2 regions of the Mesorhizobium sp. M0058 genome follow, and region 2 is predicted to be linked to the other one. Evidence: predicted binding sites of a transcription regulator. Region 2 holds the regulator's gene; the other holds the start of a gene.
The links. Region 2 encodes PhoB, which activates phosphate uptake and scavenging genes when phosphate is short. Its sites were predicted from a motif close to TGTCATNNANCTGTCAT; they were not measured.
Positions count from the first base shown of each region.

Region 1: the regulator PhoB is predicted to act here: its motif matches at 3,071-3,087, upstream of NKJ75_RS20480 (DUF1045 domain-containing protein).

Region 1 is NZ_JAMYUQ010000011.1:182,242-187,829, reverse strand. It holds gene iolD (3D-(3,5/4)-trihydroxycyclohexane-1,2-dione acylhydrolase (decyclizing)) at 1-646, shown strand, start outside; gene iolE (myo-inosose-2 dehydratase) at 795-1,712, shown strand; gene NKJ75_RS20490 (hypothetical protein) at 1,722-1,970, shown strand; gene iolB (5-deoxy-glucuronate isomerase) at 2,163-2,975, shown strand; gene NKJ75_RS20480 (DUF1045 domain-containing protein) at 3,126-3,833, shown strand; gene NKJ75_RS20475 (alpha-D-ribose 1-methylphosphonate 5-triphosphate diphosphatase) at 3,868-5,022, shown strand; gene phnN (phosphonate metabolism protein/1,5-bisphosphokinase (PRPP-forming) PhnN) at 5,019-5,588, shown strand, end outside.
Region 2 is NZ_JAMYUQ010000008.1:430-6,017, reverse strand. It holds gene pstA (phosphate ABC transporter permease PstA) at 1-1,052, shown strand, start outside; gene pstB (phosphate ABC transporter ATP-binding protein PstB) at 1,070-1,894, shown strand; gene phoU (phosphate signaling complex protein PhoU) at 1,936-2,640, shown strand; gene phoB (phosphate regulon transcriptional regulator PhoB) at 2,657-3,346, shown strand; gene NKJ75_RS14850 (ROK family protein) at 3,377-4,612, opposite strand; gene xylF (D-xylose ABC transporter substrate-binding protein) at 4,878-5,588, shown strand, end outside.

The sequences.
Region 1 (5,588 bases), on a different contig from region 2:
CGTGCAGCGCGCGCTGGGGTCCGGCGTAACGCTGCTGAATGCGTCGGGCGGTTTGCCGGGCGAGTTGCACAAGCTCTGGCAGGCAGGCGCGCCCGGCTCGTACCATGGCGAATATGGCTTCTCGACCATGGGCTACGAGATTGCCGGCGGGCTCGGCGCCAAGATGGCCAAGCCCGACCAGGAGGTAGTCGTCATGGTCGGGGACGGCTCCTACCTCATGATGAATTCCGAAATCGCCACGTCGGTGATGCTTGGCTTGAAGCTGACCATCGTGGTGCTCGACAACAGGGGTTATGGCTGCATCAACCGGCTGCAGATGGCCACCGGCGGCGCCAACTTCAACAACCTCTTGAAGGACGCGCGCCACGAGATCCTGCCCGACATCGACTTCGCCGCGCATGCGGCGAGCATGGGCGCTATTGCCGAGAAGGTGCCGTCGATCACCGGCCTGGAGACTGCGCTGCAAAAGTCGAAAACCAACGACCGCACCACCGTGTTGGTCATCGACACCGACCCGCTGATTTCCACCGATGCCGGCGGCCATTGGTGGGATGTCGCGGTGCCGGAAGTCTCCGCACGGCCGCAGGTCAACGCAGCGCGCAAAGCCTATGACGAAAAGCGGCAGATGCAGACAATTGGCGATTGATGCTAAGTCAGCGCTGCCCCCTACCTCCCCCTTGTGAGGAGGTCGGACCGCAGGTCGGGGTGGGGGTCTGGCGCCGCACCCCCACCCCGCTGCTTCGCAGCGACCCTCCCCACAAGGGGGAGGGTGAACAAGAGACCGGAGCTAAAACTTGAAAGCCAAACTGGGCATGTCCCCCATTGCGTGGTGGAACGACGATCTTGCCGAACTCAGCGACGACGTCTCGCTGGAAGAGTGCCTGCGCCAGTCGCGCTTGGCCGGCTTCACCGGCATGGAAATGGGCCGCCGCTTTCCCAATGACCCCGAAATCATGCTGCCTATCCTGAAAAAGGCCGACGTGACGCTGTGCGGCGGCTGGTTCTCCGGCACGCTGGTCGATGAGGACATGGGCAAGAACAAGGATCGCATCCAGCCGATGATCGACCTGTTCAAGGCGGTTAATGCGCCTTGCATCGTCTATGGCGAGGTCGGCCGCTCGATCCAGGGCGATCGCTCCAGGCCTCTCGCCACCAAGCCGAAATTGTCGAATGACGAGATGAGGGCCTATGCCAGGCGCCTCACCGAGTTCGGCGAATGGTGCGCAGAGCAAGGCATGCCGCTGTCCTATCACCATCACATGGCGGCGGTGGTCGAGACCGAGCCGGAGCTCGATGCCTTCATGCGCCATTCCGGCGAAGGCATTCCGTTGCTGCTCGATGCAGGGCATCTCGCCTTTGCCGGTGGCGACGTGCTGCGCGCCATCGACAACCACCACAAGCGCATCAGCCATGTCCATGTGAAGGATGTGCGCATGGGCGTGATCGACGGGCTCGACCGCACAAAGCAGTCCTTTCTCGACGCCGTGGCGCTCGGTGCCTTCACGGTGCCTGGCGACGGTTCGCTTGATTTCGGCGCCATTGTGCAGCGCTTCGCCGACCATGGCTATGAAGGCTGGTTCGTCGTCGAGGCCGAGCAGGACCCGAAGAAGAACCCGCCGCTCAAGATGGCGCAGGTCGGCCACAAGGAATTGATGCGGGTGATGACGGCGGCCGGCTACACGGTGGAAACGCAGGGTTTTCCCAATGCCTGAGGCGATCCGATGAAGGATTACGAGCACCCGTTCTTCCGGCCGCTGTGGCGGCGCGTTGCCGTCGTCGCCGTCTGCGTGATCTGGGCCGGAATAGAATTCGCCTCCGGCACCCCATTCTGGGGCATCATTGCGCTCGGCTTTGCCGCCTACGCCGTCTGGCAGTTCTTCTATCTTTACAAGCCGGTGGAGGAGAGCAAGGCTGCGCCTGATCGACCGAAGACCGGCGAAGCGAAGGCGGACGCCGAACCGAAGGAATGAAGCGGCCGTGGCTCGGAAGGGCTTGCGGGTCGGACACTGGACACCTGGCGTATCGCCTACGTCGATGATTGGCCGGAACGTCCCTCGCTTCGTCATCCTAGGGTCTTCGCGACGGAGCTTCGCTCCTGCTTCGCCCTAGGATGACGAAGTTGAGAGGCCGACCTCGAAGACATGCGATAGGAGAGACAAAACATGTCGAAACTGCTCGTCAAAGCCGACAAGGGCCATGGCCGCGTCGCCCATGTCACGCCCAAAAGCGCCGGATGGACCTATGTCGGCTTCGACCTGCACCGGCTGAAGCCGGGCGCGACCGCATCCGGCAAGACGCGGGATCGCGAAGTCTGCCTGGTGTTCGTCACCGGCAAGGGCACGGCAAGGGCCGGCGGCCGGGAACTCGGCCTGCTCGGCGAGCGCATGTCGCCCTTCGAGGGCAAGCCGTGGTCGGTCTATATCCCGGAGGGTTCGGACTGGTCGGTCACCGCCGACACCGATCTCGAACTCGCGGTCTGTTCGGCGCCGGGCCTGGGCGGCGGCTTGCCCGTTCGCGTCATCGCACCCGACGACCTCGGCCAGGAGACTCGGGGCAAAGGCACCAACACGCGCTACGTCACCAACATATTGCCCGAGGGCAAGCCCGCCGACTCGCTGCTGGTGGTCGAGGTCATCACGCCCGGCGGCCACACATCGAGCTACCCGCCGCACAAGCACGACCAGGACAATCTGCCTGCCGAATCCTATCTTGAGGAAACCTATTACCACCGCCTCAACCCGCCGCAGGGCTTTGCCTTCCAGCGGGTCTACACCGACGCCGACAAGTCGGGCGCCCGCGAACTGGACGAGGCGATGGCGATCGAGGACGGCGATGTCGTGCTGGTGCCCAAGGGCTATCATCCGTGCGCGGCCTGTCACGGCTACGACCTCTATTACCTTAACGTCATGGCCGGGCCGAAGCGGACGTGGAAGTTCCACAACGCGCCCGAGCACGAGTGGCTGATGAAGGCCTGATCGGCCTTCGCTTGCGGCGGAAGCTGTTGGTCCAGCAGCGAAAAACGTCGGCTAAGGACCTGCGGGGTCGATTTGCCTTCGAAAACCCGCATAAGCTTCGTCAATCCGTCATGGAAATCACCTATGGCAGCGGGCTGACGAGGATTTTCGATGCGCTACGCCATCTATTTCACCCCGATGCAGGACGAGCCGCTGGCGCGGATCGCCGCCAACTGGCTGGGTCGCGACCCCTTTGGCGCCGCCACCAGGCCGGTCGAGGCGGTGGGCGAGCTGTCGGCGGCCGAAGTCGCCTTTCACACCGCATCGGCGCGGCGCTACGGTTTTCATGCGACGCTGAAAGCGCCCTTCCGGTTGGCCGCCAACGAAACTGAAAGCTCGTTGCGCGCGGCGCTGGACGCCTTTGCCGAAGCAACGCCGACGGTCACCATCCCGCGCCTGGTCGTCAGCCAGATCGATGGTTTCTTCGCTTTGCTGCCGGAAGGCCCGCTGCCGCCGCTCAACCGTTTCGCCGATGATGTCGTGCTTAGCTTCGACCGTTTTCGCGCGCCGCTCACCGAGGCCGAGATCGAGCGGCGCAGCCCGGATTCGCTGAAGCCGGCCGAGTTCCGCAATCTCTGCCAGTGGGGCTATCCCTATGTGTTTGAGACCTTTCGCTTCCACATGACACTGTCCGGCCGGGCCGGGCCGCAGGAAAGCCAACGTCTGCGCGCGGCAATTGACAGCCTGTTCGCCGATGTGCTGCAGCAGCCGGTGCTGGTGGATGCGCTGACGCTGTTCGTCGAAACCGAACCGGGCGCTCCGTTCATGGTGCTTTCGCATCATGCGCTCGGCCGCCGCGCTGCCCGAAAAACCGCCTGACCGCAATTCGTCCGAGTAAGCAAGGACTGCCTGAATGACCGCCGAAACTGTTCTCCACAACGCCCGCATCGTGCTTGCCGACGAGATCGTCGAAGGGTCGCTCGTGCTGCGCGACGGTTTTATCTCCGGCGTCGACGCCGGCACCGGCCACACCGGCGGGAGCATGGGCGGCGAGGACATGGGTGGCGACTACATCATTCCCGGCCTGGTCGAGCTGCACACTGACCATCTCGAAGGCCACTATGCGCCGCGCCCGAAAGTGCGCTGGAACCCGATCGCCGCCGTCCTTGCCCATGACGCGCAGGTGGCCACCGCCGGCATCACCACCGTGCTCGACGCTTTGCGTGTCGGCATGGACGAGGACGCGGATATTACCTCCGACGACATCCGCAAGCTCGCCGGCGCGATCGAGGACAGCGTCGCGAAAGACCGGTTGCGGGCCGACCATTTCCTGCACCTGCGCTGCGAGGTCTCGGCGCCGGATTGCTTGCGGGCTTTCGCCAATTTCGATGGCGACGAGCGGGTCAAGCTGGCCTCGCTGATGGACCATGCGCCGGGACAGCGTCAGTTCGTCAATCTCGAGACCTACGCCCATTACTATCAGCGCAAGCTGAAATTGACCGATCGCGACTTCCAATTGTTCTGCGAAAAGCGGATGTCGGAATCGGCGAAGAATTCGGGACCGAACCGGGTGGCGATATCAGCCGCCTGCAACGAGCGGGGCATTGTGCTGGCGAGCCATGACGACGCCACATCAGGCCATGTCGACGAGGCGATCGAGCAGGGCGTGCGCGTCGCGGAATTCCCGACCACGCTGGAAGCCGCCAAGGCCTCGAAGGATGCCGGGCTCGGCGTACTGATGGGCGCGCCCAACGTCATGCGCGGCTCCTCGCATTCGGGCAATGTCTCGGCCCGCACGCTGGCCGGCGACGGCCTGCTCGACATATTGTCGTCCGACTACATTCCCTTCAGCCTGATCCAGTCGGCCTTCTTCCTCGGCGACGTCGTCGAGGGCATTTCCCTGCCGCAGGCGGTTGCGATGGTGTCGAAGAATCCGGCCGAGGCGATCGGCCTCAACGACCGCGGCGTCATCGAACAGGGCCGCCGCGCCGATCTGGTGCGTGTGCGCGTCGACGACCATGTGCCGGTCGTGCGCACTGTCTGGCGCCAAGGGCGCCGGGTCGCCTGATGGTCTCGGCGTCGATCGAGCGCGAACTCAGCAGCGAGGCCTTTCCGCTCCGCAACGGCGTGTTTGTCGCCGTCGTCGGCCCGAGCGGCGCCGGCAAGGATACGGTAATCGGCTATGCCCGCACCTTGTTTGCCGACGAGACGAGGCTGGAGTTCGTCCGCCGGGTCATCACCAGGCCGAGCGACGCCGCAAGCGAGGATCACGACACGCTGGCCGACGCCGCCTTTGCCGAGGCCCAGGCCGACGGCGCTTTCGCCATTTCCTGGGAGGCGCACGGCCTGCGCTATGGCATCCCGGCCGATGTCGACTGGTCGATAGCCAATGGCCATGTCGCCGTGGCCAATGTCTCGCGCGCAGTCATCCCGGTGCTGCGGGAGCGCTATGCCAATCTGGCTGTCGTCGAGATCACCGCCTCGCCGGAAGTCCTCGCCGAGCGTCTCGCCCAGCGCGGCCGCGAATCGCGCGGCGAAGTGCTGGCTCGGCTCGCCCGCGGCGCCAATATCGCTTTGTCCGGCTCCGGCGTCACCTCGATCGACAATGGCGGCCGGCGCGAAGCCGCCGGAGAA
Region 2 (5,588 bases):
ATGTGCTGATCAAGGCGAACTATCCCAAGCTCGCCGAAAACGCGCTGGTGGCCAAGCTCGGCATCGATCCGGCCAACAAGCCGATGATGCTGAAGCTCAGGGGCTTCCTGTCGGAAGGCGCCCGCGTCCAGCTGCGCGACATCGTCTCCGCCGATCCGTCGGTGATCGGCAGGACGCGTGACGTCGACATCCTGGCTGCCGCGAACCTCGACTCGGCCTTCAAGGGTCAGATCGACCTCGGCGTCGATGAAGCGCGCCGCAAGGTGTCCAACCAGCAGATCGACTGGATGAACAAGCTTAAAGCCGACGGCGTGATGGCCGAGCATTTCAACACCGGCCTGTTCACCTATGGCGCCTCCAGCCGGCCCGAAACGTCGGGCATGGGCGTGGCGATCATCGGCTCGTTCTACATGATGGTGATCGTGCTGTTGCTGGCGCTGCCGATCGGCGTCGCCGCCTCGATCTATCTCGAGGAATTCGCCAAGAAGAACCGCTTCACCGACCTGATCGAGGTCAACATCAACAATCTCGCGGCGGTGCCGTCGATCGTCTTCGGTCTGCTTGGCCTTGCCGTGTTCATCAACTTCCTCGGCATGCCGCGCTCGGCTTCCTTCGTCGGCGGCCTGGTGCTGACCTTGATGACATTGCCGACCATAATCATCGCCACGCGCGCCGCCCTCGCCGCGGTGCCGCCGTCGATCCGCTCGGCGGCCCTAGGTCTCGGCGCCTCCAAGATGCAGATGGTGTTCCATCACATCCTGCCGCTTGCCGCCCCAGGCATCCTTACCGGCACCATCATGGGCCTGGCGCGTGCGCTCGGCGAGACAGCACCGCTGCTCTTGATCGGCATGGTCGCTTTCGTCGCCGATTATCCGACGACGCCTTTCGATCCGGCGACCGCGCTGCCGGTTCAGATCTATATGTGGGCAAACGAGGCTGAGCGCGCTTTTGTCGAGCGCATGTCCGGCGCCATCATCATCCTGCTCGTCTTCCTCATGGCCATGAACATCACCGCGATCGTGCTCCGGCGCCGGTTCGAGCGGCGCTGGTAGAAAAAAGGCAATTTGGTATGAACATCATGACCGAACAGTCCCTTGAGAATGCAGTGGGCGACAAAATGAACGCCAAGTCGAACGAAGTCATCAAGATGCGCGGCGACAAGGTCGGCGTCTTCTACGGCGAGAAGCAGGCGTTGTTCGACGTCAATCTCGACATCCGCCAGAACCAGGTGACGGCGCTGATCGGCCCGTCCGGCTGCGGCAAGTCGACCTTCCTGCGCTGCCTCAACCGCATGAACGACACCATCGATTCGGCGCGGGTGACCGGCAAGATCACGCTCGATGAAGACGACATCTACGACAAGAACATCGATGTCGTCGAACTGCGCGCCCGCGTCGGCATGGTGTTCCAGAAACCCAACCCGTTCCCGAAGTCGATCTACGAGAACGTCGCCTACGGCCCGCGCATCCATGGGCTGGCCAAGCGCAAGTCCGACATGGACCAGATCGTCGAGCAGAGCCTGAAGAAGGCTGCGATCTGGAACGAGGTCAAGGACCGCCTGCAGGAGCCCGGCACCGGCCTGTCCGGCGGCCAGCAGCAGCGCCTGTGCATCGCGCGCGCCATCGCCGTGTCGCCGGAGGTGATCCTGATGGACGAGCCCTGCTCGGCGCTCGATCCGATCGCCACCGCCCGTGTCGAGGAGCTGATCGACGAACTGCGCCAGAACTACACGATCGTCATCGTCACCCACTCGATGCAGCAGGCGGCGCGCGTCTCGCAGCGCACGGCGATGTTCCATCTCGGCTATCTCGTCGAGGAGGGCGCCACCGACAAGATGTTCACCAACCCCGACGACAAGCGCACCCAGGACTACATTACCGGCCGCTTCGGCTGAGCCGTCCGGCGGGTGAATTTTCAGGCACGAGGACCAAGATCATGGGTGAACATACCGTCGCCTCCTTCGATGAAGAGCTCGGGCAGATCAGCAAGCTGATCCGCGACATGGGCGATCTGGCAGGCTCGATGGTCAGCGGCTCGACCAGGGCGCTGCTCAATTCGGACAATGCGCTGGCACAGCGTGTCGTTTCCGACGACGCCATCATGGATGCGCGCCAGCGCGAACTGGACGACCGCGCCATCACGCTGATCGCCAAGCGCCAGCCGATGGCCAACGATCTGCGCGCCGTGGTCGGCTCGATCCGCATGGCGGGCGACCTCGAGCGCATCGGCGACCTCGCCAAGAACATCGCCAAACGCGTCGGCACCGTGGGCTTGAGCGTCACGCCGCGCGACCTCTCGCACTCCATCGATGCCATGGCGCAACTGGTGCTGATCCAGGTGCAAGGCGTCGTCGAGGAATATGCCGCCACCGATGCGGCAGCGCTTGCAAAACTCAGGAATGACGACGAGCGCATCGACGTCAAATACACGTCCGTGTTTCGTGAGCTCTTGACCTACATGATGGAAGACCCTCGCAACATCACCGCCTGCACGCATCTCTTGTTCTGCGCCAAGAATCTTGAGCGCATCGGCGATCATGTCACCAACATCGCCGAAAATGCGTATTATGTGCTGACCGGCCAGCAATTGCCCGCCAATCGTCCGAAGCAGGACGAGACGGCGATGGCCACGCCGGCCTGATGAGGGTGAACTGCCTATGATCGCGCCACGCATCATGGTCGTGGAGGACGAGGAGCCGCTGGGCGTGCTCCTCCGCTACAACCTCGAATCCGAAGGCTATCAGGTCGAGGTGGTGACACGCGGCGACGAAGCCGAGATCCGCCTGCAGGAAAACGTGCCCGATCTCCTGGTGCTCGACTGGATGGTGCCCGCTGTTTCCGGCATCGAGCTCTGCCGGCGGCTTAGAGTGCGGCCCGAAACCGAGCGGCTGCCGATCATCATGCTGACCGCGCGCGGTGAGGAAAGCGATCGCGTGCGCGGCCTGTCCACCGGTGCCGACGACTATCTGGTCAAGCCATTCTCGACGCCGGAGTTCATGGCGCGCGTGAAGGCGCTGCTGCGCCGGGCCAAGCCGGAAGTGCTGTCGAGCGTGCTCAAGGTCGGCGACATCGTGCTCGATCGAGAATCGCACCGGGTCTACCGCAAGAAGAGCGAGATCAGGCTCGGACCGACCGAGTTCCGGCTGCTCGAATTCATGATGCGCCATCCCGGCCGCGTGTTCTCGCGCAGCCAACTGCTCGACAATGTCTGGGGCGAGACGATCTATATAGACGAGCGAACCGTCGACGTCCATGTCGGGCGCTTACGCAAAGCGGTCAACAACGGCCGCATGCCGGATGTCATCCGTACCATTCGCGGCGCCGGCTACGCGATCAGGGAAGATTAGGATGCTGCGCGTCGCGCCGTTGCCGGCCATTCAGGCGACATGCTTGCCGGATTTGGCCTGAATGCCCGGCGCGAAAATCTCCTGATCGACGAAGCCGAGCGCGCGCATGGCACAGCCTTCGCGGATCAGCGGCAGCTCGTTGGGCTCGGTGTCGAAGGAGATCGATTTCGAGTGCTGGCCGCCGGCGGTCTGGGCGATCGCTTCGCGCAATGCCGGTTCGATCAGGTCGAAGGCGGCGGCGCTGACGCCTACCATGGCGACGGGTGCCGGATCGATCAGCGCAAACAGGCTGCCGAGGCCGAAGCCGAGCGCCTCGCCGGCCCTGCGATAGGCTTCGCGCTCCGGGCCGTCGGTTTCGCGGGCGCGCGCGGCGAGTGCGCGCATATCAGCGTCGCCGATATCGACCGGCTCGGCATCCTCGCCCATCATTTTGGCGCTGCGCCAGATGGCGTAGTTTCCGGCATAGGCTTCCACGCAGCCGCGCCGCCCGCAGCGGCAGAGCGCGCCGCCCGGACGGTGGATCATGTGGCCGAACTCGCCGCCCGAGGAATGGGTGCCGGTGAACAGTTCGCCTTTCAGCACCAGGCCCATGCCGATGCCGTGCGATAAGAGGATGGCGATAAAATTGTCGCGGTAGCGCTCGGGCTGGCGCCATTGCAGCGCCACCGCCATCATGTTGCAATCGTTCTCCATGGTGGCAGGAATGCCGAATTCCGCTTCCAACATGTCGGCGAAGGCAATGTCGGTCAGTGGCGTGATCGGCGACCACAGCATGGCGCGCGCCTGCGAATCGGTGATGCCCTGGATGCCCATGGCAATGCGGGCGATGCTCTGGACATCGAGGTCGGGATCCTCAAGCCGCCGCCGGACGATTGCTACGCATTCGCCAATCAGCTCGTCGCGCGGCTTGGTCAGCGTGTCCAGCCGGCGCTGTTCCTCGGCGACGACGTGGCCGGCATAGTCGATGACGGTGACGGACAGGAAATTGAGCGACAGCACGACGGTCATCACCGCCGCCGCTTCCGGGTTGAGACCAAGGCCCACCTGCGGCCGGCCGCGTTTCAGTGCGCCGGTCTCGCCAGGTTTGCCTTCAATCAGGATGCCTTCTTGAATCAGATCAGACGAGATTGCCGATATGGTCGAGTGGCTGAGGCCGGTGGTCGCCGCAATCTCGGTCCGCGACGGCTGGCCGGCCCGGCGCACGGCTGAAATCACCATCGCACGGTTGCGACGGCGCAGATCGTCGTGGCGGATTCCAACCGACATTTGTTTCCTCCCGGCCTCCTCGCGCCTCATGATAGTGACGGCGTTCGACGGCACCAGCCAAATATTGGCAGACGCCGGCAGCCCTGTCATTGTTTATTGCGGACCTCGAAAAAATTCGGCACGGCCATCAGAATCCATCAGAATCGATGTTGACAGCGCGTTATCATTGAACCAGTATTTTTTCGAGGCTCGAAAAAATAGCGCCTCTGTGTGCCGGCCCTCGGGCCAGTTTTGTCGCGCCGCACGCGGCGCAGGGAGGATTATGATGAACAGATTTGCAGCCGCCATGCTGGCGGGTGTCGCCATGTCGCTGGCGCTGATGTCGGTCGCGCAGGCGAAGGACAAGGTCATCGGCGTGTCGTGGTCGAACTTCCAGGAAGAGCGCTGGAAGACCGACGAGGCGGCGATGAAAACGGCGATAGAGGCTGCCGGCGACAAGTACATTTCCGCCGACGCGCAGTCCAATCCCGGCAAGCAGCTGACCGACGTCGAAAGCCTGATCTCGCAGGGCGCCAACTCGCTGATCATCCTGGCGCAGGACGCCTCGGCCATCGGCCCGGCGGTGCAGAAGGCGCTGGACGAAGGCATTCCGGTCGTCGGCTATGACCGCCTGATCGAGAACAAGGACGTCTTCTACCTGACCTTCGACAACAAGGAAGTCGGCCGCATGCAGGCCCGCGAAGTGTTCAAGGCGAAGCCCGAAGGCAACTATGTCTTCATCAAGGGCTCTGGCTCGGATCCGAATGCCGATTTCCTGTTCTCGGGCTCGATGGAAGTGCTCAAGGAAGCCATCGACTCGGGCAAGATCAAGAATGTCGGCGAGGCCTATACCGATGGCTGGCTGCCGGCCAACGCGCAAAAGAACATGGAACAGTTCCTGACCGCCAATGACAACAAGGTCGATGCCGTGGTTGCGGCCAATGACGGCACCGCCGGCGGCGTTGTCGCCGCGCTGACGGCGCAGGGCCTTGCCGGA